2 regions of the Streptomyces sp. NPDC016469 genome follow, and region 1 is predicted to be linked to the other one. Evidence: predicted binding sites of a transcription regulator. Region 1 holds the regulator's gene; the other holds the start of a gene.
What was found. Region 1 encodes HrcA, which represses chaperone genes, less so after heat shock. Its sites were predicted from a motif close to TTNGCACTCNGNNNNNCNGAGTGCNAA; they were not measured.
Positions count from the first base shown of each region.

Region 1 (8,714 bases):
ACGTCGTCCTCTGCGGTGAAGGCGATCAGATCACCTTGGACATGGGGGTACCTGAGGTAGGAAGGCTGTGTCACACGATCACCCTAGGCCGAGGGTGTGCCGGGTGGCACGGGGTTGGCCGGAGTACGTCGCAGGCCGGACGCCGGAGGTCCGTTCACTTGCCGGGATACGCGGTGACCGTCACCGTCACGGTGGCCGTCGGGCCGTTGCCCCGGCCCGGGGGTCCGGCGGGCGGCGCGGTCGTGGCCGGGGCGGTGCAGTCGCCGAGCAGCGTGGCCCGGAAGACGGCGCGGCCTCCGCTCTTCGCGGTCATGTCGCCGCGTACGCACCGGCCTTCGACCGCGTACGTCACCTGTCCGTCCAGCGCGATGTCCCCGCCGGACCTCGTCTTGCCGTCGCAGTGGACCTCGGCCGTCCGGCGCGCGGCGGAGGGCGCGGCCGAGCGGGTGGCACCGTCCCCGTCGAGCGAGGCGGTGCAGGTCAGCCAGCGCACCCGGACGCCTTCGTGCTCCAGGGCGCGGGTGGCGGTCCGGTCCGTGGTGAAGGCGACGGACGCGGTGTTCAACGCGCCGGTGGTGTCGCCCGGTTCGCAGGCGGTGAGCCCGGCGACGGCGGCCGCGGCGAGGCAGAGCGCGGCCGGAAAACGACGGGCCGCACGACGGCCCCCTGCCCTTGATGTCCCCATACGGGCAGCTTCCCACCGCATGTGACGGCGCGGTAGACCGCTTCCGGGCACAACCACCCCATCGGGGACGGCTTTACGACCAGCGCCCCGTGCGTCCCAGGAGCAGCGCCGTCGCCGCGGTGCCCGCCGTCGAGGTGCGCAGGACCGTGGGGCCGAGGCGGCAGGCGCGGGCGCCGGCGGCGGCGAACGCGGCCAGTTCGTCCGGGGACACACCGCCCTCGGGGCCGACGACGAGCACGATCTCGCCCTCGTCGGGCAGGGCGACGGTGGCCAGCGGTTCGCTCGCGTAGTCGCGGTCCTCGTGCAGGACGGCCGCGAAGTCCGCCGCGGCGAGGAGGCCGGCGACCTGCTTGGTGGTGGCCAGGTCCGCCACGTCCGGGAACAGCACCCGGCGCGACTGCTTGCCGGCCTCCCGGGCCGTGGCGCGCCATTTGGCCAGGGACTTGAGTCCGCGGTCGCCCTTCCACTGGGTGATGCAGCGCGCCGCCTGCCACGGGACGACCGCGTCGACGCCGGTCTCGGTCATCGTCTCCACGGCGACCTCGCCCCGGTCCCCCTTGGGCAGGGCCTGGACGACGGTGATCCGCAGCGCGGGGCGCGGCTCCTCGTGGACCGGGTCCAGGTCGCCGACGACCAGCCGGTCCTTGCCCTCGGCGGCGCGCACGAGGCCCTGGGCCCACCGGCCGCGGCCGTCCGTGAGGACGACCTCCTCGCCGGTGCGCAGCCGCTTCACGGAGACGGCGTGGCGTCCCTCGGGCCCGTCGAGGACGAACTCGGGGGCGTCCGGCAGGTGTCCGACGACGAAGACGGGTGCCGTCACTGTGTGCTCCTTGTGCTCACTGCCGTCCGTGCGGCGTCCAGTTCGTCGGCGAGCAGCCGGACCAGCCGGCCGGCGGGCAGTTCGCGGGCCATCCGGTGCCCCTGCCCGGCCCACAGCGCCATGCCCTGGGCGTCCCCGACGCGGGCGGCGGCCTTGCGCAGCACGGAAGTCATGTGGTGGACCTGGGGGTAGGCGGCGGGGGCGTACGGGCCGTGCTCGCGCACGAAGCGGTTGACCAGGCCGCGTGCCGGGCGCCCGGAGAACGCCCTGGTCAGGGTGGTCCGGACGAACAGCGGGTTGATCAGGGCCTGTTTGTGCAGGACGTGGGCCCCGGACTCCGGGCAGGCCAGGAAGGCGGTGCCGAGCTGGGCGGCGTCGGCGCCCGCCGCGAGGACGGCGGCGATCTGGGCGCCGCGCATCAGGCCGCCGGCGGCGACGACCGGTATCTGCACGGTCTCGCGGACCTGGCCGACCAGGCTCAGCAGTCCGGTCCCGCCGTCCTCGGTCGCCGGGTCGTCGTGGAACGTGGAGCGGTGCCCGCCCGCCTCGGTGCCCTGGGCGCAGACGGCGTCGGCCCCGGCCCACTCGGCGGCCTGGGCCTCCTCCGGCGAGGTGACCGTGACGACGGTGTACGTACCGGCGGCCGCGAACGCGTCGAGCGTGTCCCGCGAGGGGCAGCCGAAGGTGAAGGAGACGACCGGGACCGGGGCGTCGAGGAGGACGGCGAGCTTGTCCTCGTAGCCGTCGTCGCCGGGGAGGTCCGGGTCGCCGAGCTCGGTCTCGTAACCGGTGGCCTCGCCCGCGAGCCGGCGACGGTAGTCCTCCAGCGCGGCGGGGTCGGCCGGTTCGCACTGCGGCATGAAGAGGTTGACGCCGAAGGGCTGCCCGGTCAGGGCGCGCACCTGCTGGATCTCGTCGCGCAGGGCGTCCGCCGTCTTGTAGCCGGCGGCCAGGAAACCGAGCCCGCCGGCCTCGGACACGGCGGCGGCGAGCTGCGGGCAGGAAGGACCGCCGGCCATGGGGGCCTGCACGAGGGGATACCGGAGGAGAGCGGTCAGCGCGGAGGGCATGACCGCATCGTGTCATGTCCTTCCTGTCCCGTGATGCCCGCCCCGCGACAGCGTCCGGCCCGGCCGCAGCGCGTCGGTACGGGCCCGGAGCCCGGGCCCGTACCGTGTGCGCGCAAAGCCGTCAGCGGCCGTTGAAGGCGTCCTTCAGGCGGGAGAACAGGCCCTGCTGGCCGGGCTGGAACTGGCCGGTGGGCCGCTCCTCGCCGCGCAGCTTGGCCAGTTCGCGCAGGAGGCGTTCCTGCTCGGGGTCCAGCTTCATCGGAGTGGTCACCTCGACGTGCACGATGAGGTCGCCGCGTCCCCCGCCCCGCAGGTGGGTGATGCCGCGCCCGTGCAGCGGGACGGACTGGCCGGACTGGGTGCCCGGCCGGATGTCGACCTCCTCCAGGCCGTCCAGCGTCTCCAGCGGCACCTTGGTGCCGAGGGCCGCCGCCGTCATGGGGATGGTGACCGTGCAGTGCAGGTCGTCCCCGCGGCGCTGGAACACCGCGTGCGGCAGCTCGTGGATCTCGACGTAGAGGTCGCCGGCGGGACCGCCGCCGGGGCCGACCTCGCCCTCGCCCGCGAGCTGGATGCGGGTGCCGTTGTCGACACCGGCGGGGATCTTCACGGTCAGCGTGCGCCGCGAGCGGATGCGGCCGTCGCCGGCGCACTCCGGGCACGGGGTCGGCACGACCGTGCCGAAGCCCTGGCACTGCGGGCAGGGCCGCGAGGTCATGACCTGGCCGAGGAAGGACCGGGTGACCTGGGAGACCTCACCGCGGCCGCGGCACATGTCGCAGGTCTGCGCCGAGGTGCCGGGGGCCGCGCCCTCGCCGCTGCACGTGGTGCAGACGACGGCGGTGTCGACCTGGATGTCCTTGGTGGTGCCGAAGGCAGCCTCGGAGAGGTCGATCTCCAGCCGGATCATGGCGTCCTGGCCGCGCCGGGTGCGCGAGCGGGGCCCGCGCTGCGACGACGTACCGAAGAACGCGTCCATGATGTCGGAGAAGTTGCCGAAGCCGCCCTGGCCGAAGCCGCCCGCGCCGGCGCCGCCGGACTGCGAGAGCGGGTCGCCGCCGAGGTCGTAGACCTGCTTCTTCTGCGCGTCCGACAGGACCTCGTAAGCGGCGTTGATCTCCTTGAACCGCTCCTGGGTCTTCGGATCGGGGTTGACGTCCGGGTGCAGCTCGCGGGCGAGTCTCCGGAATGCCTTCTTGATCTCGTCCTGGGAAGCGTCGCGGCGCACGCCGAGTACGGCGTAGTAGTCCGTGGCCACTTACGACTCCGCCAGGATCTGTCCGACGTAACGTGCCACTGCGCGTACCGCTCCCATCGTTCCGGGGTAGTCCATGCGGGTCGGTCCGACCACGCCGAGTTTGGCGACTGCCTCGTCGCCCGAACCGTAGCCGACCGCGACGACGGACGTGGAGTTGAGCCCCTCGTGGGCGTTCTCGTGCCCGATGCGTACGGTCATGCCCGAGTCCTTGGCCTCGCCGAGCAGCTTCAGCAGCACGACCTGCTCCTCCAGTGCCTCCAGCACCGGCCGGATCATCACCGGGAAGTCGTGTCCGAAGCGGGTGAGATTGGAGGTGCCGCCGATCATCAGCCGCTCCTCCGTCTCCTCGACGAGGGTTTCGAGCAGGATCGAGAGGACGGTGGACACGGTTCCCCGGTCCTCGCTCTCGAAGGATTCCGGCAGGTCCTGCACCAGCTGCGGGACGTCCGCGAACCGGCGCCCCACCACCCGGCTGTTGAGCCGGGCCCGCAGATCGGCGAGGGAGGTCTCGCCGAACGGCGCCGGGCAGTCCACCAGCCGCTGTTCGACCCGGCCGGTGTCCGTGATCAGCACGAGCATCAGCCGCGCCGGGGCCAGGGACAGCAGTTCCACATGCCGCACCGTCGAACGGGTCAGCGAGGGGTACTGCACGACGGCGACCTGCCGGGTCAGCTGCGCGAGCAGCCGTACGGTACGGCCCACGACGTCGTCCAGGTCGACCGCGCCGTCGAGGAAGTTCTGGATGGCGCGGCGCTCCGGCGACGAGAGGGGCTTGACGCCCGCCAGCTTGTCCACGAAGAGCCGGTAGCCCTTGTCCGTCGGGATGCGCCCGGCGCTGGTGTGGGGCTGGGCGATGAAGCCCTCCTCCTCCAGCACCGCCATGTCGTTGCGGACGGTCGCCGGGGAGACCCCCAGCTTGTGCCGCTCGGTGAGCGCCTTCGAGCCGACGGGCTCCTCGGTCCCGACGTAGTCCTGGACGATCGCGCGCAGCACTTCGAGTCTGCGTTCGCTGAGCATCGCGCACACCTCCAGCTGTCCACGTCGGTGCTTCCCGGGCCGTTCCCGGGATTCCTCCTGGCACTCGGTGCGTACGAGTGCCAGCGATCCCGGCCAGTGTACGGCGACGGGGTGGTGCCCTAGCAAGGGCGACCGGCGACGGTGCCCAGGTCGCTGCCGATAGCGTCGCCGCATGGATGCCTCTTGGGAAGACTTCGGATGGGAGCGGCTGGGTCACGGAACGGGCCGGCGGCGCCTTCCGGTCTGGGACGCGACGGCCCTGCTGGTGGCCGGCCGGGACGGGGCACTGCTCTGTGACACCGGTTCGTCACTGCGCGAGGGAGCGGAACTGCGCACCCAGGTGGAGGCGCTGCTCGGCCGGAGGGTGACGCACATCGCACTCAGTCACCCCCATTTCGACCATGTGCTGGGCACGGCCGCGTTCGCCGGGGCACGGGTGTACGGCTCCGAGGGCATGGCGGAGCTGCTGCGGCGCGGGGCGGACGAGCTGTACGCGGACGCAGTGGCCCAGGGCCTGCCCGAGGCGGACGCGGCCGGGTCCGCCGATGTGCTGGTGGCCCCGGGCCACGAGGTGCGCGGGGAGCTGACGGTGGACCTCGGCGGCGGCCGGGAGGCGGTCCTGGTGAACGTGGGCGCGGCGCACAGCGGCCACGACCTCGCGGTGCTGGTCCCGGGCTCCCCCGCGCTGGTGTACTGCGGCGACCTGGTCGAGGAGTCCGGCGAACCCCAGGCGGGCCCGGACGCCCGCCCGGCGCGCTGGCCGGCGGCGCTCGACCGGCTGCTGGAGCTGGGCGGCGAGGACGCGCTGTACGTACCGGGGCACGGGGCGGTGGTGGACGCGGCGTTCGTCCGGGCCCAGCGGGAGGCGCTGGCGGGGCGGTTCGGCGTGTCGTAGGGGCGGCGGAGGTTCGGCCGCGTCCTGGGAGGGGAAGGCGGAGGGCCGGAGGGCCGCCCGGTTCGGCGTGTCGCGGGTCTTCCCCGCTTATCGTCGTGCGATGCGCAGCTACCAGCCCGATCTGACCCCGCCGTGGAAGAAGTCCGCCCCCGCCCCGGAGGTGCCCGCCGAGACCGATCTGGTCGTGGAGGAGGCGGTCACCGGTTTCTGCGGCGCGGTCATCCGGTGCGAGAAGACCGCCGAGGGGCCGACGGTGACCCTGGAGGACCGGTTCGGCAAGCACCGGGTCTTCCCGATGGCACCGCGCGGCTTCCTGTTGGAGGGCCGGGTCGTCACGCTGGTGCGCCCGTCGGCCGGGGGCCCGGTGCGGCCCACGCGTACGGCCTCCGGTTCGGTGGCGGTGCCCGGGGCGCGGGCGCGGGTGGCGCGGGCCGGGCGGATCTACGTGGAGGGGCGGCACGACGCGGAGCTGGTCGAGCGGGTCTGGGGCGACGACCTCCGCATCGAGGGCGTGGTCGTCGAGTACCTGGAGGGCATCGACGACCTGCCGGCGATCGTGCGGGAGTTCGCGCCCGCGCCGGACGCCCGCCTCGGCGTGCTGGTCGACCATCTGGTGCCCGGTTCCAAGGAGTCCCGGATCGCGGCCCAGGTGTCGGACGGCGACGTGCTGGTGGTCGGGCACCCGTACATCGACGTGTGGGAGGCCGTGAAGCCCGCGTCGGTGGGGATCGCCGGGTGGCCGGTGGTGCCGCGCGGGCAGGACTGGAAAACGGGCGTGTGCCGTGCGCTGGGCTGGCCGGAGAACACCGGCGCGGCCTGGCAGCGCATCCTGTCCTCGGTCCGCTCCTATCGGGACCTTCAGCCGGAGCTCCTGGGCCGGGTCGAGGAATTGATCGATTTCGTCACTCTTCCGGACTGATGTCCGGCGGGTCTTCCCGTCGATCCGGCACCGATCCGGACGAATGCCTGCGCCTCGCACACATCATCGGTTATTGAGTGGGGCCAGGCTCTTTTCGCGAGGGAAGGCACGGGGGCGATGGCACGCGAGGTTTGGCGGGACAGTGCGGCGAACGAGGCGGCCTCCGCCGTCTTCCACTTCGTGCAGCAGCTCATCGACCGCTACCGCGACAACCGGCCCGTGCTGCCGCTGGTGGTCCTCCAGGCCGCCGACGCCGACGTGCCGGCCGCCGTGGACGCCCGGGTCGAGCAGATCGTGCGCCAGATCCACCGGGCGAACCAGCCGCGCCGCGTCCCCCTGAGACTGCTCGACGGGCGCGGTGACACCCCGTACGACGCGGCGCTCGACATGGTCCGCACGCTGACCGAGAAGCCGTGGGAGACCCGGGGCGGATCGCAGTACAAGCCGTTCGCCTTCCCCCGTTCCCGGCTGCTCGGCGCCATCGAGCAGGCCACCGAGGCCGTGCTGCGGGACCCGGTCCCGGGCTCCTCCCGGGACCAGCGCGACGAGCGGATCCTGGAGGAGCTGAGCGCGCTGCGCTGGCGCGCCGGGCGGCGCGGCCGGGGCACCTGGTGGACCGCGTTCCGTGAGTCGGTGCGGCCGGAGACGTTCGTGGGGGCCGTGGTCATCGCGGTCCTGGGTGTGCTGCTCGGCGAGATCGGCTGGCTGCCGACCGCGCTGGTGGCCGTGGGGGCGGTCCTCGGGCTCGCGGTGATCCGGCTGCTGTCGACGTCGGCGCCGCCGCTGCTCTGGCTGCGCCGGGCCAGCAAGTGGTTCGCGACCACCTCGTCGCTGGCCGCCGCCAGTACCGGCTATCCGTCGGACGGCTGGTCCCGGTTCTCGCCGAGCGGTTCGTGGCGGGTGATCCGGGCGCGGGCGGCGGTGGTCGCGGGGCGGGTGGCCGACGCGGCGGCGGGCGACGAGCGGTCCCGCCAGTTCCACCTGGAGCTGAGGGTCCAGGCGCTGCTGGAGGACCTGCGCAACAACTACCGGCCGCACGCGCCGGACTGGCGGCGCGGCAAGCGGACCGTGCCGCCGGTGGTCTTCCTGCCGAGGGCCGTCCAGAGCAACGGCGGCGTCCAGCTGATCAACGCGATCAACAACGTCCGCTCCCGGCGCAGCGAGGTCGATCCGCTGCTGCTCCTGGCCTCCCTGCCGGCGGCCGAGATCCTGCGGCACACCCCGCCGCTGCCGCCCGACCCGCCGCCCGCTCACACGGGCGCGGCGCGAGCCCGGTACGAGGACTGGGTGGGCCGTCTCAGCCTGGGCCAGTCGCCCTCGGGGACGGCCACGCCCGCCTGGGTGCTGCTGCTGCCGTTGTCGACGGCTCAGCTGACCCACGAGCACGCGGACGCGCAGCTGTCCACGGAGCGGGTGCGCAGGACGTGGGTGTGGTGGGTGATGTCGCGCACGACGGTCGCCTGTCTGGTGGCCGGCGCGCTGCTGGGGACGATGCTGCTGAGCAACCACCTGGCGGGCCGTTACTGCCACGGGCCGCTCACGGACGTCGACACGGACTCGGTGCGGCTGGCCGGTCCGGGCGGCGGCGACAAGGAGTGCATCGGCGTGGCGACGACCACCCGGGTGCGCTTCGCGGAGGGCAACGGCCTGGAGCTGGACGGGGCCGGAGCGGGGGTCACCTTCGACCGGATCGAGCGGGCGGTGGCCGAGGAGAACGCCTCGATCGAGCAGGGCGACAAGTACGTGACGCTGATCTACGCGGGTCCGTTCACCGCCCCGTCCCCGGAGCGCACCCGCAAGGCCCTGGAGGAGCTGACCGGCGTCTACCTCTACCAGCACCACACCAACACGCTGGACTTCTCCGTCAAGCTGCGGGTGCTGACCGCCAACGGCGGGCAGGACATGCTCCAGCAGATACCGGCGGTGAAGAAGATCATCGAGGTGGCCGAAAGGGACCCCTCGGTCGTCGGCGTGGTCGGGCTCGGCCGCGACACCACCGACAGCCCGGAGGCCACCGCGCTCCTTCAGCAGGCGGGCCTGCCCGTGGTGG
Region 1 covers NZ_JBEYCQ010000001.1:43,308-52,021, reverse strand. The annotation lists gene ABZ565_RS00235 (PDZ domain-containing protein) at 1-74, opposite strand, end outside; gene ABZ565_RS00230 (hypothetical protein) at 155-685, opposite strand; gene ABZ565_RS00225 (16S rRNA (uracil(1498)-N(3))-methyltransferase) at 759-1,505, opposite strand; gene ABZ565_RS00220 (nitronate monooxygenase) at 1,502-2,575, opposite strand; gene dnaJ (molecular chaperone DnaJ) at 2,697-3,833, opposite strand; gene hrcA (heat-inducible transcriptional repressor HrcA) at 3,834-4,850, opposite strand; gene ABZ565_RS00205 (MBL fold metallo-hydrolase) at 5,023-5,745, shown strand; gene ABZ565_RS00200 (DUF3097 domain-containing protein) at 5,846-6,664, shown strand; gene ABZ565_RS00195 (hypothetical protein) at 6,782-8,714, shown strand, end outside.

Region 2 (8,714 bases), on a different contig from region 1:
TCGCCGCCAGAGCCGCCGGTGCCCCGGCAGCTCTGCAGGACCACATGGAAGCCCTGCTCGGCGAAGAGGAGGCCGTACTGCGGGGACCATGGCACTCCCCGCCCGTACGGCGTACGGACCAGGAGGGTCGGGAAGTCGCCCTCGGCGCGCGGGAAGTAGTGGTCGGTGAGCAGCGGGCTGCCGTCTGCGGCGGGGACCGTCAGACCGCGCTCCACGCCCACCTGGTGGCGCGCGGCGGGCAGGCCGCGCCATGAGGCGCGCATCAGCCGGGAGGCGAGCGGCGGCTTCGCGGACGACGGGGTCCATGCGGCCCGGGGGTGGGCGTCGTGCGTCGGTCGGGTCATCTTCGCCTCCATCGGTACGGCACGCAGGGGTGCGGCAAACCCCGCACCCCTATTCTCGTACTAAGTACGAGAATACTGGATGCTTGGATGGACCGCGGAGGCGACCAGGGTGAGAGAGGCAGAGCACGTGACCCGCACCGAAGGTGCCGGAGGCATCGATCCGCGAGTTCTCTGGCGGGAACCGGACCGGCCCCGGCGCGGGCGCAGACCCGCCTTCAGCCGCGAGGCGATCACGGCCGCCGCCGTCGTCGTCGCGGACGCCGAGGGCATCGACGCGGTCACCATGCGGCGGGTCGCCGCGGAAGTGGGCGCCGGCGTCATGTCGCTCTACAGCTACGCCCCGGACAAGGAGACGCTGCTGGACCTGATGATCGACCACGTCTCCGGCGAACTGCCCACGTCCGGCCCGCTCACCGGCGACTGGCGCGCCGACCTGAAGACCATCGGCCGCCACCAGCGCGCGAACATGCTCCGCCACCCCTGGCTGCCCGCCGCCGTGCAGACCCGCCGGTCCCTGGGCCCCCGCACGCTGGCTTTCGTGGAGCACGCGCTGGCCGCCCTGCGGCCCAGCGGGCTCGACGGGGCGGCGCGCCTGGAGGTCTTCGCCCAGCTCACCGCGTTCGTGGCGGCCCAGGTGGGCTACGAGGTCGGCCAGACACAGGTGGCCCAGGACCCCGGCCGGGCCGCTGCCGAGGCGCGGTATCTGGCGGAGGTCGCGGCGGACGGCAACCATCCGGAACTGGCGGAGGCCCTGGCGACGGCCGGGCGGCCGGTCACTCCGGACGCCATGTTCGACCGCTTCCTCACCCGTCTCGTGGACGGCCTCGACGCGGGCTGACCCCGTACGCGCAAAGACACCGGCCCCCGGGGACGAATCCCCGGGGGCCGGTGCCGTGGAACTGCTGGAACCGCCGATCCGTCAGGATCAGAAGTCCATGTCACCGCCCGGCATGCCGCCCGGAGCGGCCGCGGCGGCCTTCTCCGGCTTGTCGGCGATGACGGCCTCGGTGGTGAGGAACAGCGCGGCGATCGACGCGGCGTTCTGCAGGGCGGAGCGCGTGACCTTCGCCGGGTCGAGAATGCCCTCGGCGATCATGTCGACGTACTCGCCGGTCGCGGCGTTGAGGCCGTGACCGATCGGCAGGTTGCGCACCTTCTCCACGACGACGCCACCCTCGAGACCACCGTTGACGGCGATCTGCTTCAGCGGGGCCTCGAGCGCGAGCTTGACTGCGTTGGCGCCGGTCGCCTCGTCACCCGAGAGCTCCAGCTTCTCGAAGACGGCCGAAGCCTGGAGCAGAGCCACGCCACCACCGGCGACGATGCCCTCCTCGACGGCGGCCTTGGCGTTGCGCACCGCGTCCTCGATGCGGTGCTTGCGCTCCTTCAGCTCGACCTCGGTGGCGGCACCGGCCTTGATGACGGCCACGCCGCCGGCCAGCTTCGCCAGGCGCTCCTGGAGCTTCTCGCGGTCGTAGTCCGAGTCGGAGTTCTCGATCTCGGCACGGATCTGGTTGACGCGGCCCTGGACCTGGTCGCTGTCACCGGCGCCGTCGACGATCGTCGTCTCGTCCTTGGTGATGACGACCTTGCGGGCGCGGCCGAGCAGGTCGAGACCGGCGTTCTCCAGCTTGAGGCCGACCTCCTCGGAGATGACGGTGCCGCCCGTGAGGATGGCGATGTCACCGAGCATGGCCTTGCGGCGGTCGCCGAAGCCCGGGGCCTTGACGGCGACGGACTTGAACGTGCCGCGGATCTTGTTGACGACCAGGGTCGACAGGGCCTCGCCCTCGACGTCCTCGGCGATGATCAGCAGCGGCTTGCCGGACTGCATGACCTTCTCCAGCAGCGGAAGGAGGTCCTTCACGTTGCTGACCTTGGAGTTCACGATGAGGATGTACGGGTCGTCCAGGGACGACTCCATGCGCTCCATGTCGGTGGCGAAGTACGCCGAGATGTAGCCCTTGTCGAAGCGCATACCCTCGGTGAGCTCCAGCTCCAGACCGAAGGTCTGGGACTCCTCGACGGTGATGACGCCTTCCTTGCCGACCTTGTCCATGGCCTCGGCGATGAGCTCGCCGATCTGGGTGTCGGCGGCGGAGATGGAGGCGGTCGAAGCGATCTGCTCCTTGGTCTCCACGTCCTTGGCCTGCTCCAGGAGGGCGGCGGAGACGGCCTCGACGGCCTTCTCGATGCCCCGCTTGAGAGCCATCGGGTTCGCACCCGCGGCCACGTTGCGCAGGCCCTCGCGGACGAGCGCCTGGGCGAGAACGGTGGCGGTGGTCGTACCGTCGCCGGCGACGTCGTCCGTCTTCTTGGCGACCTCCTTGACCAGCTCCGCACCGATCTTCTCGTACGGGTCCTCCAGCTCGATCTCCTTGGCGATGGAGACACCATCGTTGGTGATCGTGGGGGCGCCCCACTTCTTCTCGAGGACGACGTTGCGACCCTTGGGGCCAAGGGTGACCTTGACGGCGTCGGCGAGCTGGTTCATGCCGCGCTCGAGACCGCGCCGGGCCTCCTCGTCGAACGCGATGATCTTGGCCATGTGAAGTGGTCCTCCCGGACAGGGGTGGATTGCTCCGGACCGAGTGGCGCCCGCGACGGACGGCCTGCCTGCCCTGCGGTTCCTTCCCCGCCTGGCGTGCGGGCCTCACCGGCCCGGTCCAAAATTCTGTCACTCTCACCTGGAGAGTGCTAAGCCCAATGATTAGCACTCGACCCCGTCGAGTGCAAGCGCCGAAGGCTCCTTGAGGGGTGGTGGTCGGGCGACGGGAGGGCGCAAGCCCCCCCGGCCGGAGTGTGGACAACCCCCGGGCGGCACCCGGGCGGCCCCGGACACGCGAAGGGCCCGTACCCCTATAGGTACGGACCCTTCGTACGTGCGTGGCGTCGCGGCCGACGTGCCGTGCCGGGCTCAGCCGACGGCGAGCTTGACCATGTCCGCCTGCGGCCCCTTCTGGCCCTGCGAGATCTCGAACTCGACCCGCTGACCTTCTTCGAGGGTGCGGTACCCGTCCATCTGGATCGCGCTGTAGTGGACGAATACATCCGCACCACCGTCGACCGCGATGAAGCCGTACCCCTTCTCCGCGTTGAACCACTTGACGGTGCCCTGAGCCATGCCTAACTCCCCTGTAACGTGTGTGCGCCGAAGCGCGTCGACCGCGGCTGAATGTATCTGCCCAACTGCCCTCTGCAACAGGTCAATTGGACGACAATTCTGGGCGGCACCGATCGCCCGAATATGGGGAATTCATGAGCTTGCGGGGCAAGTCGGGCCCGGCAAAGGCGACTTATGGCACAAGAGGGCCGGGCACATTGGCTGCTTCTGATCGTGGCGCGGCGCATTCTCATATGCGAGGGGCACGGGCAGCGAAGGGGACTTCCCACACTCTACCCCGCTCAACCATGCAGAATTGCCCCCTCCGCTTCTCTCGCGGAGGGGGCAATTGCGGTGACGCTACGCAGCCGTGGGCTCAGCAGCCGCCGGCCACGGCGGGAATGATCGAGACGCCGGCACCGTCCGGGGTCGCCGCGTCGAGGCCGCCTTCAAAGCGCACGTCGTCGTCGTTGACGTACACGTTGACGAAGCGGCGGAGCTTGCCCTGGTCGTCCAGCACGCGGGCGGCGATGCCCGGGTGGTCCTTCTCCAGCGAGGCGATGACCTCGGAGAGGGTCGCGCCCTCGGCCGGAACCTCGGCCTGGCCGCCGGTGTAGGTGCGGAGGATGGTGGGAATGCGGACCTTGACGCTCATGGCGGTGCCTTCCTGAATTCTCGGGTGGTCAGCTGGTGGCGAGTCCGGCGGCGCGGAAGGCGTCCAGGCTCGGGCGGATCGTGGCGGTCGCCTGTGAGGTGTCGGCCACCGCGTCCAGCGTCTTGAGGCCGTCACCCGTGTTCAGGACGACGGTGGTGAGCGCCGGGTCGAGCAGGCCGGCCTCGATCAGCTTCTTCGTCACGCCGACCGTCACCCCGCCCGCCGTCTCGGCGAAGATGCCCTCGGTGCGGGCCAGCAGCTTGATCGCGTCCACGACCTGCTCGTCGTTCACGTCCTCGACGGCGCCGCCGGTGCGGCGGGCGATGTCCAGGACGTACGGGCCGTCGGCCGGATTGCCGATCGCGAGGGACTTGGCGATCGTGTTCGGCTTCTGCGGGCGGACCACGTCGTGACCGGCCTTGAAGGCGGTGGAGACCGGGGAGCAGCCCTCGGCCTGGGCGCCGAAGATCTTGTAGGGCTTGTCCTCGACCAGCCCGAGCTTGATCAGCTCCTGGAGGCCCTTGTCGATCTTCGTGAGCTGCGAGCCGGACGCGATCGGGATGACGATCTGGTCGGGCAGCCGCCAGCCGAGCTGCTCGCAGATCTCGTACGCCAGCGTCTTGGAGCCCTCGCCGTAGTACGGACGCAGGTTCACGTTGACGAAGCCCCAGCCCTCGCCCAGCGGGTCGCCGATGAGCTCGGAGCAGAAGCGGTTGACGTCGTCGTAGTTGCCCTCGATGCCGACCAGCTCACCGCCGTACACCGCGGCCATGACGACCTTGCCCTGCTCCAGGTCGTGCGGGATGAACACGCAGGAGCGCAGGCCCGCCCGGGACGCGGCGGCGCCGACCGCACCGGCGAGGTTGCCGGTCGAGGAGCAGGAGAGCGTGGTGAAGCCGAAGGCGCGGGCGGCCTCGACGGCGATCGCGACGACGCGGTCCTTGAAGGAGTGCGTCGGATTGCCCGAGTCGTCCTTCACGTACAGGCCGCCGGTCACACCCAGCTCGCGGGCGAGGTTGTCGGCCTTGACCAGCTTGGTGAAGCCGGGGTTGAGATTGGGCTTGTCGGCCACATCGGCGGGCACCGGCAGCAGCGGCGCGTAACGCCAGATGTTGTTCGGGCCGGCCTCGATGCGCTTCTTCAGCTCGTCGGGGGAGCCGCTCGGCAGGTCGTACGCCACTTCGAGCGGCCCGAAACAGGACGCGCAGGCGAAAATGGGACCGAGTGCGAACCGTTCACCGCATTCGCGGCAGGAAAGGGCCGCTGCGGGACCGAGGTCCACGGAAGATTCGGTGGGTGCTGCGACAGTCTCAACAGCCATGATGGCGAGGCCCTTTCTCCTCATCTTCCTCACGGCGCGTTTCGCCGCGAGACGGAATTGGCACCTTCCCCACCTGACCTCGCGGTCGGCAGGAGGGTTGCCGGGACTTCAACGGGCCGTTCCCTCTGTCCCTCTGGATGAGCGCTGTGGCGACGGATCATGGATCCGCGCATTTGTCGGCGGACCGACCCCGGCATGCGATGGCCGTCCGCGTTGTTCAAGACTGTAACCGAAGGAGCGGACGGGTGAGATAGCCGTCCGTACCGCGAGATGGATCACATACAGGGAGTATCGACCGTGCTCGAAGAGGTCGAAAGCTGGCTGACCAGGCGTTCCTGGTCAGCCGCCGACCACCCGCCGGCGAGCGTGCGGGCCGCCGCGAACGGTACGGGCGTCAGTGTCGTTCTACCGGCCCTCAACGAGGCCGCGACCGTCGGGGACATCGTCGCGACGATCCGGCGCGAGCTGATGGAGCGCGTTCCGCTGGTGGACGAACTGGTCGTGATCGACTCGGGCTCCACGGACGCCACCGCCGAGGTCGCCCGCCGCGCGGGCGCCCGCGTCGTCCACCGCGACGCGATCCTGCCCCGCCTCCCCGCCGTCCCCGGCAAGGGCGAGGTGCTGTGGCGGTCGCTCCTCGTGACCAGCGGCGACATCCTGTGCTTCATCGACGCGGACCTGAAGGACTTCTCGGCCGACTTCGTCTCCGGCATCGTCGGCCCGCTGCTGGCCCACCCCGAGGTGCAGTTCGTCAAGGCGATGTACGACCGGCCGCTCGGCACGGTGGCCGGCCAGGGCGGCCGCGTCACCGAGCTGGTGGCCCGCCCCCTGCTGAATCTGCACTGGCCGCTCCTCGCGGGCTTCGTCCAGCCGCTGGGCGGCGAGTACGCCGTACGCCGCTCGCTCCTGGAGCGGCTGCCGTTCCCGGTCGGTTACGGGGTCGAGCTCGGCCTGCTCGTGGACGCGCTGCACACCGTGGGCCTCGACGCCCTCGCCCAGGTGGACGTCGGCGTCCGCGTCCACCGCCACCAGGACGGCCAGGCGCTCGGCCGGATGGCCGCCGCGATCTACCGCACCGCGCAGGTGCGGCTCTCCCGGGGTCATCTGGTGCGCCCCTCGCTGACCCAGTTCGAACGGGGACCGGACGGGTTCGTTCCGCGCACCTACCCGGTGGACACGCAGGAGAGGCCGCCCATGTGCGAGATCGAGGAGTACCTGGCACGCCGCGCGGCCTGATCGCGACTGCATCCCGTCCGACTTCGTACGTTTGGGCGGATCGGGTTCGGGCTAGATTCCGGCCATGGTCTCCGAGCACGCCCCCCAGCCCGCTGCCCAGGTTCTCGTCGCGTCCAACCGCGGCCCCGTCTCGTACGCCCTGGGCGACGACGGCACCCTCGAAGCGAAACGGGGCGGAGGCGGACTCGTCTCCGGCCTCAGCGCCGTGGACGACAAGATGTGGGTCTGCGCCGCCCTCGGCGACGGCGACCGGGAGGCGGTGCGCCGAGGGGTCGGCGAGCCGGGCGTCCGGATGCTCGACATCGACGCCGGGGTGCACGCCGACGCGTACAACGGCATCGCCAACTCCGTGCTGTGGTTCGTCCACCACATGCTGTACCAGACGCCCGTCGAGCCCGTCTTCGACGCGGAGTTCCGCAGGCAGTGGGCCTCCTTCGAGGCGTACAACCGCGCCTTCGCCGAAGCGCTGGCCGAGGAGGCGGGCGAGGGCGCGGCCGTCCTCGTGCAGGACTACCACCTCTCGCTGGTCCCCGGCATGCTCCGCGAGCTGCGCCCCGACCTGCGGATCGGCCACTTCTCGCACACCCCGTGGGCGCCCGTCGACTACTTCCGGCTGCTCCCCGACGACATCGCCGAGCAGCTGCTGCGCGGCATCCTCGGCGCCGACCGCGCCGCCTTCCTGACCCGCCGCTGGGCGGACGCCTTCATCGGCTGCTGCACGGAGATCCTGGGCGGCACCGGCCGCACCCGCATCGGTGTCCACGGCCTGGGCGCCGACGCCGGATTCCTGCGGAGCCGCGCGCACGAGGCGGACGTGGACGAGCGGATGGCCGCCCTGCGCGAGCAGATCGGGCCGGACCGGAAGACGGTCGTCCGGGTCGACCGCACGGAGCTGTCCAAGAACATCGTCCGGGGCCTCCACGCCTACCGCACCCTGCTGGACGAACACCCCGAGTGGCGCGAACGCGTCGTGCACGTCGCCTTCGCCTACCCCTCGCGCCAGGACCTCGCGGTCTACCGGGAGTACACCGCGGAGGTCCAGCAGGTCGCCGACGCGATCAACAAGACGTACGGCACGGCGGGCTGGACGCCGGTCGTCCTGCACGTCAAGGACGACTTCGCCCGCTCGCTCGCCGCGTACCGGCTGGCCGACGTCGCCCTCGTCAACCCGATCCGGGACGGCATGAACCTGGTCGCCAAGGAGGTCCCGGTCGTCTCCGACGAGGGCTGCGCGCTGGTCCTGTCGCGGGAGGCCGGCGCGTACGAGGAGCTGGGCGAGCACGCCTTCACGGTCAACCCGTACGACGTCTCCGCCACGGCCGAGGCGCTGCACCGGGCGCTGACGCTCCCGGACGACGTACGGGCCGCCCGCACGGAACGTCTGGCCGAGGCGGCCACCGCGCTGCCGCCGCAGCAGTGGTTCCTGGACCAGCTGGAGGCGCTGCGGCGGGGTTAGGCGAGCCGGTCGGCCAGGGCGCGCAGGTAGTCCACGACCGCGCCCGGCCCCGGCAGGGACAGGTCGGCGCGCTCGGCGAGCTCCGGCACCTCGCCGCTCCCGCTGCAGATGAGCAGGCCGGGGACGGGGTCCGCCTCGTCCGTGCGCAGCTTCTCCACGGCCGCGTACGCGGCGAGGTCGCCCAGGTCGTCGCCCGCGTACAGCACGGACGTGGCGCCGATCTCGCGCACGTACTCGGTGAGCGCGACGCCCTTGTCCATGCCCGGCGGGCGCAACTCCAGGACCAGCCGCCCCGGCTCCACGATCAGCCCGTGGCGCGCGGCCAGCTCGCCGAGGGGCCCGCACAGCGCGTCGAACGCGGCCTGCGGATCGGCGGCGCGGCGGGTGTGCACGGCGAGGGCGTGGCCCTTGTCCTCGGTCCAGGTCCCGGACTCCGTCAATACGTCGGGGAGTTCGGCGCGCACGGCCGCGACGCCCGGGTGCGGGTCGGGGGCGTGCACGGTCCCGGTCACGGCGTCCCAGCGCTCGGCGCCGTAGTGCCCGAGCACGACGAGGTGGTCGAGCCCGGCGACCCCGGCGACCCCGGCGTACCGCACGGC
Region 2 covers NZ_JBEYCQ010000020.1:8,455-17,168, forward strand. The annotation lists gene ABZ565_RS22690 (CocE/NonD family hydrolase) at 1-344, opposite strand, end outside; gene ABZ565_RS22695 (TetR/AcrR family transcriptional regulator C-terminal domain-containing protein) at 472-1,182, shown strand; gene groL (chaperonin GroEL) at 1,270-2,892, opposite strand; gene ABZ565_RS22705 (cold-shock protein) at 3,262-3,468, opposite strand; gene ABZ565_RS22710 (MoaD/ThiS family protein) at 3,824-4,102, opposite strand; gene thrC (threonine synthase) at 4,131-5,423, opposite strand; SAM riboswitch class I at 5,441-5,567, opposite strand; gene ABZ565_RS22720 (glucosyl-3-phosphoglycerate synthase) at 5,721-6,659, shown strand; gene ABZ565_RS22725 (trehalose-6-phosphate synthase) at 6,724-8,115, shown strand; gene otsB (trehalose-phosphatase) at 8,112-8,714, opposite strand, start outside.
Region 2: the regulator HrcA is predicted to act here: its motif matches at 3,055-3,081, upstream of groL (chaperonin GroEL).